Linked DNA regions of Tenggerimyces flavus. The protein of the gene in region 1 interacts with the protein of each later gene in a pairwise test. Links are inferred from orthologs where the notes say so. Each region holds a gene or a part of one and is shown on either strand. Other genes may lie near its edges.

Evidence for each region.
Region 2: the proteins of nth (region 1) and aceE interact in binary tests that used the Escherichia coli proteins (3 or more experiments, as listed by UniProt). The link is inferred for Tenggerimyces flavus from one-to-one orthologs.

The regions. Positions count from the first base shown.
Region 1 is NZ_JAFBCM010000001.1:161,512-168,149, reverse strand. What follows is about bases 1,330-4,231. They hold nth (endonuclease III), read left to right. Parts: upstream 1,330-2,386; coding sequence 2,387-3,076; downstream 3,077-4,231. Other genes in these bases: JOD67_RS00855 (NUDIX hydrolase), read left to right, coding at 3,699-4,231; JOD67_RS00860 (TlpA family protein disulfide reductase), read left to right, coding at 3,073-3,702; JOD67_RS00870 (Crp/Fnr family transcriptional regulator), read right to left, coding at 1,413-2,090; JOD67_RS00875 (MBL fold metallo-hydrolase), read left to right, coding at 1,330-1,428. Also shown: JOD67_RS00880 (NUDIX hydrolase), read left to right, coding at 1-674; more of JOD67_RS00875, read left to right, coding at 727-1,329; more of JOD67_RS00855, read left to right, coding at 4,232-4,442; JOD67_RS00850 (MarP family serine protease), read left to right, coding at 4,439-5,632; JOD67_RS00845 (alpha/beta fold hydrolase), read right to left, coding at 5,715-6,617. UniProt on the Escherichia coli protein: DNA repair enzyme that has both DNA N-glycosylase activity and AP-lyase activity. The DNA N-glycosylase activity releases various damaged pyrimidines from DNA by cleaving the N-glycosidic bond, leaving an AP (apurinic/apyrimidinic) site.
Region 2 is NZ_JAFBCM010000001.1:5,871,745-5,878,776, forward strand. What follows is about bases 2,487-5,782. They hold aceE (pyruvate dehydrogenase (acetyl-transferring), homodimeric type), read left to right. Parts: upstream 2,487-2,816; coding sequence 2,817-5,582; downstream 5,583-5,782. Other genes in these bases: JOD67_RS27660 (YjbQ family protein), read right to left, coding at 2,487-2,661; JOD67_RS27670 (hypothetical protein), read right to left, coding at 5,732-5,782. Also shown: JOD67_RS27650 (LysR family transcriptional regulator), read right to left, coding at 625-1,506; JOD67_RS27655 (dihydrofolate reductase family protein), read left to right, coding at 1,616-2,251; more of JOD67_RS27660, read right to left, coding at 2,248-2,486; more of JOD67_RS27670, read right to left, coding at 5,783-6,193; JOD67_RS27675 (ATP-binding protein), read left to right, coding at 6,356-7,032. UniProt on the Escherichia coli protein: Component of the pyruvate dehydrogenase (PDH) complex, that catalyzes the overall conversion of pyruvate to acetyl-CoA and CO(2).

The DNA.
Region 1 (6,638 bases):
TGTACGTGATCCGCCGCCACACCACGATGGCGTTCGCGGCGGGCATGTACGCGTTCCCCGGCGGCTCACTGGACAAGCGTGACGAGGCCGCCGGGGTGTCGCCCTGGGAGTCCGCGGCGGCGCGGGAGCTCTTCGAAGAGACGGGCGTGCTGCTCGCCGGCGCGTCGCCGGCCGAGGTCGTCGCGGACACGACGGGCGAGGACTTCGAGGCCGACCGGATGGCGCTGGTGGGCCGGGCGATGTCGTTCGCGGAGTTCCTCGCCAAGCGTTCGCTCGTCCTGCGCTCGGACCTGCTCGCGCACGCCGGACACTGGGTGACGCCGGACGCCGAGGAACGGCGCTTCGACACCTACTTCTACTTCGCCGCCCTGCCGACCGGGCAGCTCACCCGGGACGTCTCGACCGAGGCGGACCGGGTGGCGTGGATCCGGCCGGTCGACGTCGAGGCGTCGGTCGAGCGCGGCGAGATGCGGATGATGCCGCCGACCGCGGTGATGCTGGAGACGTTGGCCGAGCTGCCGACCGTCGCCGCCGCGATGGAGTTCGCCCGGGCGCACGAGGTGGTACGCGTGGCGCCGACCGTGCTGCTCGACGAGTCCGGGGAGGCGCGATGGTCGATGGGAGTCGAGTCCGACTCGTCGAAGAAGCTCCCTGGACATCGGTCATGCCGCTGACAGAGGGGTGGTTCGCAATGCACCGCGAAACTGAGCGAGTCGGACTCGACCAATGAAGCTCTGCCTCGCGCCCAATCCCGGCTTGATGACGCTCGAGGGCACCAACACCTGGATCCTCCCGGGCGGCGTCGTGATCGATCCCGGGCCGCTCGACGACGGACATCTCGCGCGCGTCCGGGAGGCGGCCGGCGAGGTCACGCTGGTGCTGCTCACGCACGGGCACCAGGACCACTCCGAGGCGGCCACCGCGTTCGACTGCCCCGTGCGCGCCTGGGACGACGGCTTCTGCGCCGCCGGCGGCGCCCCGCTGGTCGACGGGGAGTCGGTCGCGGGGCTGCGGGTCCTGCACGTTCCCGGGCACACCTCGGACTCGGTCGCGTTCTGGTACGCCGCGTCCTCGTCGCTGTTCACCGGCGACACCGTGCTCGGCCGCGGGACGTCGGTGGTGGCGCATCCAGACGGCGCGCTGGCGCCGTACCTCACCTCGCTCCAGCGGCTGCGGACTCTCGTGGAGAACGAGGGCGTCCAGGAGCTGCTGCCCGGCCACGGCCCGACCGTGACGAAGCCCGCCGAGGTCCTCGACTTCTACCTGACGCACCGCGAGGAGCGGCTGGCCCAGGTGCGCGCGGCCGTCGCCGCCGGCGCGACGACGGCGCAGGACGTCGTCGAACGGGTGTACGCCGACGTGGACCGCGCGCTGTGGCCCGCCGCCGAACGGTCGGTGCGGGCCCAGCTGGACTACTTGGCCCGGTGACGGAGCCGTTCGACGTCGAGGATCACGACCGCGCGCTGCTCCACCCGGATCCAGCCCCGGCTGACGAAGTCCGCGAGCGCCTTGTTGACGGTCTCCCGGGAGGCGCCGACGAGCTGGGCGAGCTCCTCCTGGGTGAGGTCGTGGTGCACGTGGATGCCGTCGTCCGCTGACTTGCCAAAGCGCCGCGCGAGGTCCAACAAAGCCTTCGAGACGCGGCCGGGCACGTCGGAGAAGACCAGGTCGGCGACGGCCTCGTTCAGGTGCCGTAGGCGCGAGGCGAGCTGCAGCAGCAGGGACCGGGCCACCTCGGGCCGGCCGCGCAGCCAGTCCATCAGCTGCTCCTGCCCGAGCGCGAGCAGCGTCGCGTCGGTGACGGCGCTCACGGTCGAGGACCGCGGGCCTGGGTCGAAGAGGGAGAGCTCGCCGAACATCTGGCCCGGGCCGAGCACGGAGAGCAGGTTCTCCCGGCCGTCGGACGAGGTGCGGCCCATCTTGAGCTTGCCGTCGACGACCACGTACAGCCGGTCGCCGGCATCACCCTCATGGAACAGCGCCTCGCCGCGGCGCAGGCGCACCTCCTGCATCGCGTCGCGGAGCGCCGAGGCGGCTTCGTCGTCGAGTGCGCTGAACATCGGCGCCTGGCGCAGTACGTCGTCAACCACGCGGTTCACGCGGATCCTCCAGTCAGGGCGGCCATGCTCAGTGTGACGGGTCACATTCTGCCTCGTCATCTGCCGAATGGCTGATTCGGCCGGTCCAAGTCTTCAGACACTGAATTCGGCACGCTCGGGCACGGCCCGCCACGACGAGTGTCGGCGGGGCGGCTTAGGCTGGCTCGGTGACTCCTCCCGCGGCGAAGACGGCAGCGAAGAAGGTGGCCAAGACGGCCGCCAAGAAGGCCGAGCCCAGCGCGCCGCCGATCAGGAAGCGGTCGCGCAAGAACGAGACCCGGATCGGGCTGGTACGTCGGGCGCGGAAGATCAACGTGCTCCTCGGCGAGCAGTACCCCGACGCGCACTGCGAGCTGGACTTCACCAACCCGTACGAGCTGCTCGTCGCCACGATCCTGTCCGCGCAGACCACCGACAAGCGCGTCAACCAGATCACGCCGACGCTGTTCGCGAAGTACCCGACGCCCGCCGATCTCGCCGCCGCGAACCCCGAGGAGATCGAGACGATCATCCAGTCGCTCGGCTTCTTCCGCGCGAAGACCAAGTCGATCATGGGCATGGCGCAGGCCGTCGTGGACAACTTCGACGGCGCCGTCCCGGGCAAGCTGAAGGACCTCGTCACGCTCCCCGGCGTCGGCCGCAAGACCGCGAACGTCGTGCTGGGCAACGCGTTCGGCGTCCCCGGCATCACCGTCGACACGCACTTCCAACGCCTCGTGCACCGGTTTCACTGGACCGAGGAGAAGGATCCGGTCAAGATCGAGCACGCGGTCGGTGAGCTGATCGAGAAGAAGAACTGGACGGACATGTCGCAGCGGCTGATCTGGCACGGCCGGCGCCGCTGCCACGCGCGCAAGCCGGCGTGCGGCGCGTGCTCGCTCGCGGAGCTGTGCCCGTCGTACGGGGAAGGGCCGACCGACCCGAAGACCGCGGCGAAGCTGGTCAAGACGTCGGCGGAGGCCATCGCGGCGCCATGAGCTGGAAGTGGTTGGGGGGATTCGTGGTCGTAGCGGTGGCGGCGGTCGCCTGTACGCCTGCGCCCACGCCCGCTCCGGCTCCGCCCGCGCCGACCAAGCAGGCTCAGCAGCAGGACCTCGCCGCGCTCAAGAAGGCCGCCGCGATCGCCGACTGCCCGGCCGCCCCCGCGGCGAAGGGCGAGGCGGTGAAGGAAGGCCTCCCGGACGTGACGCTCGGCTGCCTCGGCGGCGGGCCGGACGTACGCCTGCCCGACCTCGCCGCCCAGCTGAAGAAGCCGGTCGTCCTCAACATCTGGGCCCAGTGGTGCCCGCCGTGCCGGACCGAGGCGAAGTTCTTCCAGCAACTGCACGCCCGCGCTGCCGCGAAGGTCGCGGTCGTCGGCATCGACCACGCCGACCCCCGCCCGGACCTGGCGCTGGAGCTCGCCAAGGTGCTCGGCCTGCGCTATCCGCAGCTCGTCGACGCCGAGAACGAGCTGCGTGGCCCGTTCGGCCTGGCGGTCGGCTTGCCCGCCACGGTCTTCGTCGCGGCGAACGGCAAGGTCGAGCACATCGCGCACGTCCCGTACAAGACCCAGGCCGCGCTGGACGCCGACGTCGCCAAGTACCTGGGGGTCCAGCCGTGACGACGCCGGACGGGCACCCGGAGGGGGAGTCGGACGTTGAGGCCGACATGAACGTCGACAGCGGGCCGGCCACGCTTCCGGGCTGGCTCAGGCCCGTTCTCGAGGTCGCGGAGACGGCCAGCACGGTCGACTTCGCGCGTGGCATCCCGGCCGACGGTGGTGGGGTGGCGTCGGCGATCCTGCTGCTGTTCGGCGAGGGTCCGGATGGGCCGGACATCCTGCTGATCGAGCGCGCCCATACGTTGCGCAGCCATGCTGGCCAGCCCGCGTTCCCCGGCGGTCGCGTCGATCCCGACGACGCCGGCCCGGTCGCCGCGGCGCTGCGCGAAGCCGAGGAGGAGACCGGCGCCGATCCCGCGGGCATCGAGGTGTTCGGGCGGCTGCCCGACCTGTACGTTCCACCGTCCGGCTACCTGGTCACGCCGGTGCTCGGCTGGTGGCGGAAGCCGTCGGAGGTGGGGGTGGTCGACGAGGCCGAGGTCGCGTCCGTCCACCGCGTACCGCTCTCCGACCTGCTCGACCCCGCCAACCGGCTCCGTGTGCGGCATCCGATGGGCTTCGTCGGCCCGGCGTTCGCCGTCGCCGGCCTGATCGTCTGGGGCTTCACCGGCGGCGTGCTGGACAAGCTGTTCTCGCTCACGGGCTGGGAACTCCCGTGGGACCGAAGCCGCGTCGAGGACCTTCCGGCACACCTGGTCGAGCTCGCGGGGCGGACCCGGCGGCGGGAGCCGAACCGATGACGGTGCTCGGCTTCAACCTCCTCGACATCATCCTGGTGCTGGTCGCGATCGCGTACGGCGTCTCCGGCTTCCGGCAGGGCTTCCTGATCGGCGCGCTCGGCGTCGTCGGGCTGGTGGGTGGCGGGCTCGTCGGCGTACTGCTGACGCCGCTGATCCTGAACAGATTCGAGCCGAGCATGACGATTTCCCTTGCCGCGTTGGGGATTGTCGTGGTCGTCGCGCTCGTGGGGCAGGCGATCCTGTCGAGCATCGGGGCGAAGCTTCGTTCGAAGGTGACCTGGCGACTGGCGCACGCGATCGACTCGAGCGCTGGCTCGGTGCTGAGCGTGATCGCGCTGCTGGTGGTCGCGTGGATCCTCGGGTCGGCTATCGCTTCCGCGCAGCTGGGGACACTGGCGCGGGTGGTGCGGTCGTCGGAGATCCTCACCGCGGTCGACAAGGTGATGCCGCGCGTCGCCGAGCAGGGGTTGCTCGCGTTCAGCCGCGTGGTCGACCCGAACCTGTTCCCGCGCTACCTCGAGCCGTTCGCGGCGGAGAGCATCGCGCCCGCGCAGCCGCCGGACGCCGGTGTGCTTCGGGATCCTGAGATCCGGGCCGCCGGCGACTCAGTGGTGCGGGTGCTCGGCGTGGCGTTGCGGTGCTCGCGGTCGCTGGAGGGGTCGGGCTTCGTGTACGCCAAGGAACGGGTGATGACGAACGCCCACGTGGTGGCCGGGGTGGAGTCGCCGACGATCGAGACGCGGGCGGGGGAGACGTACGACGCGGAGGTCGTGCTCTACAACCCCGAGCGCGACATCGCCGTTCTCGAGGTGCCGGGGCTGGACCTGGAGGAGTTGCGGCTCGACCCGAACGGCTCGGCCGGCGACCAGGGTGCGGTGATGGGCTATCCGGGCAACGACCCGTTCTGGGCCGGCCCGGCGCGGATCCGCGCCGAGCAGCGGCTGCGTGGTCCGGACATCTACGGCGAGCGCGAGGTCGTCCGCGAGGTGTTCTCGCTGTACGCCCAGGTGCGCCCCGGCAACTCCGGCGGCCCGCTCGTCACGCCTGAGGGCAACGTGTCGGGCGTCGTTTTCGCAGCGTCCGTTGAGGATTCGAACACCGGCTACGCCCTGACCGTCGACGAGGTCACGCCAGACGCCCAAGCCGGCGCCCGAGCAACCGACCGCGTGTCAACCGGCGATTGCTCCTAGCCCCGCAGGCGTTTTGAATGAAGGGCACCTTCACTCGAACCTATTGAATGAAGGTGCCCTTCATTCAAACGGGCGGCGGGGCCTAGTCCAGCCAGTCGATCAGTTCCTTGCTGAACGCGTCGGGGTCTTCCTCGTGCGGGAAGTGGCCGACACCTTCCAGGAGGCGCCAGCGGTAGGGGCCGGCGACGTACTCGGCCGATCCCTCCGCAGTCGACGGGAGCACCGAGCTGTCCAGCGCGCCGTGCAGTTGCAGGACGCGTTGGCGTACGGGCTCCTTCATGCGGGCGGCGAAGCGGCGGCCGTCGGTACGGTACGTCGCGCGGACCAGCCAGCGGTAGTACTCCAGCGCGCAGTGGGGTGCGGGCCAGAGCTGGAGTGCGGCCTTGTACTTCGCCGCGGCCTCGGCGTCGGGGAACGTCGAGCCGGGTGCCGCCCACTTGCGGAGCAGCCGTTCGACCATCGCCGCCCCGTCGGCCATCAGGCGGCGCTCCGGGACGATCGGGAGCTGGAACGAGACCACGTGGCCGGCCTTCTTGAACTGCTGCCGGTCCCGGAACGCCGCCCGCCGCATCCGCAGCGGGTGCGGCGCGCCCGCCACGGCGAGTCCGCGGACCTGGGAGGGGTGGTAGACGGCGGTCGCCCAGGCGACGTACCCGCCCCAGCCGTGGCCGACGACCACGGCGTTCGTCTCGCCGAGCGAACGGATCACGCCGGCGACGTCGCCGGACAGTGTGACCGGGTCATAGCCTCGCGGCGTCTTGTCCGAACCCCCGTACCCCCGCAGGTCCATCGCCACCGCGCGGTAGCCGACGTCGGCGAGGGCCGGGAGCTGGTGCCGCCACGCCCACCAGAACTCGGGAAAGCCGTGCAGGAAGACCACGAGCGGGCCATCGCCCACCTCCGCGACATGGAAACGAGCGCCGTTCGCCGCGACCCAGCGGTGCTTCCACGGTCCTTCGATGTCGATGATCCCGCCCACAGTCATTCATTCACTCTCGCACAGCAT
Region 2 (7,032 bases), 5.7 Mb from region 1 along the record:
CCGTTGCTTATGGTGACCGCTCGCACGCGGCGGCCGCGGGCGGCCTTCGCGGCTTCGGGTCACAGTGCTCGGTGGCGGCGGGTGGCCCTGCGGCGACCGGGGCGGCCTTCGGCCAGACGAGTCGTCCTCGGCCCCCGGAAGCCGCCACCACCGAGCGTGGTGGCTGACGGAGGGCACCCGCACGCGGCGGAGTGGGTGCTCCGCCTCGTCATCTCGTCCGCCATTGTCCGGTCGCGGCGGAGCGAGTAAAGGGCGCCGCGGCGGCTTCGCAGACGGGGCAGCGTCGCTTCGCGACCGCTGCGCGGCCCTTGACTAGCTCCGCCGCGACCGGAAATGCGCATGGACGAGATCGACGTGGCGCCTGATCGACTCCCTGCCAGGTCCCCGCGCCTGTCACTCCCCGTCGACCAGCTCGCGCCAACTCTCGCCGCGCCCCATCCCCTTCGCCACCACTCCCACTGCTTCGATGAAGGGCACCTTCATCCAATAGGTTTGGATGAAGGTGCCCTTCATCCAAAGCACTCCCCTCCCTGGCGGCCGAGCTGCCCCCGACGTTTCGAATGAGGGACGCCCTCTATCGAATAGATCGCTACAGGGGCGCCCTCATTCGAAACGCTCAGCGGCTCAGGCGCCTGCCAACGACGCCTGGCGCTGGGCGGTCAGGATCTCGAGCAACGCAGTGGTGGCCGGCGGGTCGGGTGGGTCGCCGTAGGTTGCGGCGTAGATCTTCCGCGGGGTGTCGGGCAGCAGGGTGGCGTGGATGCCGGGCGCCTCGTGGGCCTGTAGGGCCAGTCCGTTCAGGATCGCCACGCCCAGCCCCGCGGACACCAGGGCTTGGGACACCACCGTGTCGTCGCAGAAGAACGCGAACCGCGGCGAGAAGCCGGCCGGCTCGCACGCCGTGACGGTGGCGGCTCGGCAGTGCTCGCAGCCGCCCACCCAGGCGGAGTCGCGGTGGTCCTCCAGTCGCTGGTCCGGTGCGTTGCTGACCAGGTACAGCGGGTCGTCCAGCAGGTGCGTGAGCCGAAACCCCTCCTCCTCCAGCGGCGCGCCCGTGTGGCTGAAGATCAGCGCCACGTCCACCTTGCCGGCACGGAGCAGGTCCAAGCCCACCGCGGGGTGCGCGTCGACGAGGTTCAGCTCGATGCCCGGATACAGCTGGGACAGCTCCGTGGCCGCCTTCGGCACCAGCGTGCTGAGGACGGTCTGAAAGCCCGCCAGCCGTACGCGTCCCGCCCGCAGCCCCACCCGCGCCGCCAGCTCGACGGCGGCCGCGTCCAACCGACCCAGGATCTCGGTCGCCCGCTGCGCCAGCAGCTCCCCCTCGGGAGTCAGCCGGATCCCGCGCCCCACCCGCTGAACGAGCTTCGCCCCGGTCGCGACCTCCAGGCGACCGAGATGGTGACTCACCGATGGCTGGGAGTAATGCAGCTCTTTCGCCGCTTCTGTCACCGATCCATGGCGGGCAACCGCGTCCAGCACCTTCAAGCGAGTCACGTTGAGCACAGATCAAGTTTATCTATGAAAACCGTTCCGATTTGGCATTGGACGACATCACAGGGCGCGGCCATGATCGGAAGGTTCGACGCCCTCCGAGGAAAAGAGCTCCAACGCCATGTCGCTCGCACGCGTCCACAACTTCGCCATCTCCCTCGACGGCTTCGGCACCGGCTTCGGGCAGAGCAAGGAGCTCCACTTCGGCCATGCCGGCGACCGGCTGCACCAGTGGATGTTCGGCACCCAGTCCTGGCAGCGGACGAGCGGCAGTCGCGGGGTCGACAACGTCTTCGTACGCGACACCGACGTCAAGATCGGCGCGGAGATCATGGGCGCCGGCAAGTGGGGTCACCCCGGGTGGGAGGACGACCCCGACTGGAAGGGCGCGTGGGGGCCCAACCCGCCGTTCCACACCCCGGTCTTCGTCCTCACCCGCCACCAGCGCGAGCCGATCGAGATGGAGGGCGGCACGACGTTCCACTTCCTCGACACGACGCCCGCCGAGGCGCTCGAGACCGCCCGCAAGGCGGCCGACGGCAAGGACGTACGCATCGGCGGCGGAGCCACAGTGATCCGCGCGTTCCTCGCCGCCGGGCTCATCGACCACATGCACCTCGTGGTGGTCCCGATCCTGCTCGGGCGGGGCGTACGCCTGTGGGGCGAGGACATCGAGGGCATCGAGAAGGACTACGTGATCGAGTCGACACCCTCGCCCAGCGGCGTCACCCACGTGACTTTCACGCGCAAGGCCTAGCCAGCGAGGAACGAGAGCCGCACTCCGCGCTCGGGGTTGTCGACGTTCGTGTCCACCAGGCACACCCGCTGCCAGGTCCCGAGCTCCAGCCGCCCGCCCAGCACCGGCAACGTCGCGTACGGGGCGACGAACGCCGGCAGCACGTGGTCGCGGCCGTGCCCGGGCGACCCGTGCCGGTGCGACCAGCCGAACGACGGCGGCAGCACATCGCGCAACACCGCCAGCAGATCGGAGTCCGACCCCGCGCCCGTCTCGATGATCGCCACCCCCGCCGTCGCGTGCGGGACGAAGACGTGCAGCAGCCCGTCGCCACCCGAAGCGGCGCCAGCGAGGAACCGTTCGCACTCCCCGGTGAGATCCACGACACGTTCGCTCGAACCCGTTCGGACCGACACCAGTGAGCTACGCATGACCGCCGAGGCTAGCGAGCGTCGGGTCGGCGTCGTCGACCCCCACCGCATAGGGTGGGTGCCGCCCTCGCCCGCGCTCCGCACACGGACGTGACGTTGTCGCGCCGACGGGAGAGTATGGGAGCGAGAGAGAACGACGAGAAAGAGGGACCGCCGTGGCTTCCGGAGCAGAGCGTAGGCCCATCATCACAGATGGTCTCCCCACCCAGCTCCCAGACATCGATCCTGACGAGACCCGTGAGTGGATCGAATCGCTTGATGCCGTCCTCGACGAGCGCGGACAGGAACGTGCGCGCTACCTGATGCTGCGGCTGCTCGAGCGCGCCCGGGAGAAGCAGGTCGGCGTGCCCGCGTTGCGGAGCACCGACTACCTGAACACGATCCCGCCCGACAAGGAACCCTGGTTCCCCGGCGACGAGTACGTCGAGCGCCGCATCCGCGCGTACATCCGCTGGAACGCCGCGATCATGGTCTCGCGCGCCAACCGCAAGGGCCTGGAGGTCGGCGGCCACATCGCCACGTACCAGTCCGCGGCGAGCCTGTACGAGGTCGGCTACAACCACTTCTTCCGCGGCAAGGACCACCCCGGCGGCGGCGACGCGGTCTTCTTCCAGGGCCACGCCTCCCCCGGCATCTACGCCCGCGCGTTCCTCGAGGACCGGCTCACCGAGGACCACCTGAACGCGTTCCGCCAGGAGGTCTCGCACGGCCTCGGCGGCGGCCTGTCGAGCTACCCGCACCCGCGGCTGATGCCGAACTTCTGGGAGTTCCCCACGGTGTCGATGGGGCTCACCGCGGTCGACTCGATCTACCAGGCTCGGTTCAACCGCTACCTGCAGAACCGCGGCATCAAGGACACGTCCGACCAGCACGTGTGGGCGTTCCTCGGCGACGGTGAGATGAGCGAGGTCGAGTCGCTCGGCGCGATCGGTGTCGCCGCGCGCGAGGAGCTCGACAACCTCACGTTCATCGTCAACTGCAACCTGCAGCAGCTCGACGGCCCGGTCCGCGGCAACGGCAAGATCATCCAGGAGCTCGAGTCGTTCTTCCGCGGCGCGGGCTGGAACGTGATCAAGGTGATCTGGGGTCGCGACTGGGACCCGCTGCTCGCCCAGGACGTCGACGGCGTGCTCGTGAACAAGATGAACACGACGCCGGACGGCCAGTTCCAGACGTACTCCGTCGAGACCGGCGCGTACATCCGGGAGAACTTCTTCGGCGCCGACCCGCGGCTGCGCAAGATGGTCGAGGGGCTCACCGACGACGACCTGCGCAAGCTGTCGCGCGGCGGGCACGACTATCGCAAGGTGTACGCGGCGTTCAAGTCCGCGCGTGAGCACGTCGGTCAGCCGACCGTCATCCTCGCCCACACGATCAAGGGCTGGACGATCGAGTCGCTGGAGGGCCGCAACGCGACCCACCAGATGAAGAAGCTGACCAAGGACGACGTCAAGCGCTTCCGCGACCGGCTCTACCTCCCGATCTCCGACAAGGCGATCGACGAGAACGACCTGCCGCCGTACTACCACCCGGGCGCGGACTCCGACGAGATCGCGTACATGCGCGAACGTCGCCGTCAGCTCGGCGGGTTCCTGCCGGAGCGGCGAGTACGCCCGAAGATGCTCAAGCTGCCGGGCGACCCCGCGTACTCCGAGCTCAAACGCGGGTCGGGCAAGCAGAAGGTCGCGACGACGATGGCCTTCGTCCGGCTGCTCAAGGACCTGATGAAGGACCCCGAGATCGGGCCGCGGTTCGTGCCGATCGCGCCGGACGAGTTCCGTACGTTCGGCATGGACTCGATGTTCCCGACGGCCAAGATCTACGACCCGTTCGGGCAGACGTACGAGGGTGTCGACCGCAAGCTGCTGCTGTCGTACAAGCAGTCGGAGAAGGGCCAGCTGCTGCACGAGGGCATCTCCGAGGCCGGCGCGATGGGCTCGGTGCTGGCGGCGGGCACGTCGTACGCGACGCACGGCGAGCCGATGATCCCGGTCTACATCTTCTACTCGATGTTCGGGTTCCAGCGGACCGGCGACTTCATGTGGGCGTACGGCGACCAGCTGGGGCGCGGGTTCCTGATCGGCGCGACGGCAGGCCGGACGACGTTGACCGGTGAGGGCCTGCAGCACGCGGACGGGCACTCGCAGCTGCTCGCGTCGACCAACCCGGCGGCGGTGTCGTACGACCCGGCGTTCGGTTTCGAGGTCGCGCACATCGTCAAGGACGCCTTGCAGCGGATGTACGGGGCGACCGAGGAACACCCGCACGGCGAGGACATCTTCTACTACCTGACGGTCTACAACGAGCCGATCTCGCAGCCGGTCGAGCCGGAGAACGTCGATGTGGACGGGATCCTGCACGGCATCCACCTGTACGCGCCGTTCGACGGCGAAGCGGACGAGCGGACGCCGCGGGCACAGCTGCTCGCCTCGGGCGTGGGCATGCCGTGGGCGCTGGACGCGCAGCGGCTGCTGTACGAGGAGTGGGGCGTGGCGGCCGACGTGTGGTCGGTGACGTCGTGGAACGAGCTGCGGCGCGACGCGGTCAACGCCGAGCGCTGGAACCTCCTGCACCCGGACGAGGACCAGCAGGTCCCGTACATCACCGCGAAGCTGACCGGCACGCCCGGCCCGGTGGTCACGGTGTCGGACTGGATGCGGGCGGTGCCGGACCAGATCGCGCGCTGGGTTCCGAACGACTACACGTCGCTGGGCACGGACGGCTGGGGCTTAGCGGACACCCGGCCCGCGGCACGCCGGTACTTCAACGTCGACGCCCCATCCGTCGTCGTCGGCACGTTGGCGGCACTGGCCCGCCGGGGCGAGGTGAAGGCGGAGACGGTCGCCGAAGCGGTGAAGCGCTACCAGATCGACGACCCGACGGCGGTCCGCGACGTCGCCCAAGAAGGCGGCGACGCCTGAGCATCGCCCGAACAAGCTGAGACCGGCTCCCACTCGTCTTCGAGTGGGAGCCGGTCCGCGTCTGGCGAGTGATCATGTCCGTGATCATGAAGGGAAACCGGCGCATGGCACGGGTTTGGCTTCATGATCACGTACATGATCACCGGGTTCTACGGCCGGCGGGGGCCGCAGGGAGTGATCTTGCCGTACTGCTTCTCGGGTTGGTCACCCGTCCAGGTGAACGTGGCGACGGAGCGCACCTCGGTGTTGGGCCCGCACGTGTACACGCTGGTGTCGGCGCCGTCCCACTCGTCCCGCCAGCCGTCGCCAAGGTCCTGGTTCCACTTGACGTTCGCCCACGCGCCGCCGTTCACCCGTCGCTGCATGTGGAGGTACTCGACCTTGACCTTGAAGTCTTCGCCGCCGTCGCGGTCGGTGATGGTCGCGCGCGCGATGACGTTGTGCCCACCTTGCGGCACGATCTTGGTGCAGGTGACGACCGCCCAGCCGTCGCAGACCTTGCCCACCACCGCGGCCGAGGCGCTGCCGGCGCTCAGTCCGACCAAGCCAGTCCCCAGCGTGAGCGCGGCCATGGCCGTACCCACCACCTTCTTCCAACCGAACTTCACCATCGTTGTCCCTCCACTAGACGAGGCCCCCGAACGTCGGCGAGACCGGTAAGGATCGAACCGTGAGCCCGGCCGAAACACCACGAAGTGAACCGGCAGCTTGACCGGCAACTTTCCGCACCGTGGGCTCCACGGCCTACAATCCGCGCGAGGGTCGGGGGTCTTATGGATGGCACGAGGTCTGCTCTCGCCGAGGCGCGGCGGGTCGCCGGGCTCACCCAGGAAGAGCTGGCCGAACGAGCGGGGCTGAGCGTCCGCAACATCAGCAACATCGAGCGCGGCCGGGTCAGTCGGCCGCGCCGCGCGTCGCTGGAGGCGCTCGCCACGGCGCTCGGTCTCGATCCGGGCCGCCGCGACGAGCTGATCGCGCACTACCGGCGGGGTACGACGATGCCGGACGGAGTTCGCCCGGCGCAGCTGCCACCGGCCAGGGCCACGTTCACCGGCCGGGCCAGCCAGCTCGACCGGCTGGACAGCGAGCTGGCCGCCGGCCCGACGATCGTGATCATCGATGGCGCGGCGGGCGCAGGGAAGACCGCGTTGGCCGTCCGCTGGGGGCACCGGGTCCGCGACCGATTCCCCGATGGCCAGCTCTACGTCGACCTGCACGGATTCGGGCCGACACCGCCGGCCGATCCGTGGGCCGTGCTCGACGGCTGGATCCGCCAGCTGGGGCCTGACGTGGACGGCGTGCCGAGCACACTCGAGGCGAGCGCGGCGTTGTACCGCAGCCTGCTCGCCGGACGACAGCTCCTGATCGTGCTCGACAACGCGCGTTCCGCCGAGCAGGTGCGGCCGCTGCTGCCACCCGTACCCGAATGCTTCGTCGTCGTGACAAGTCG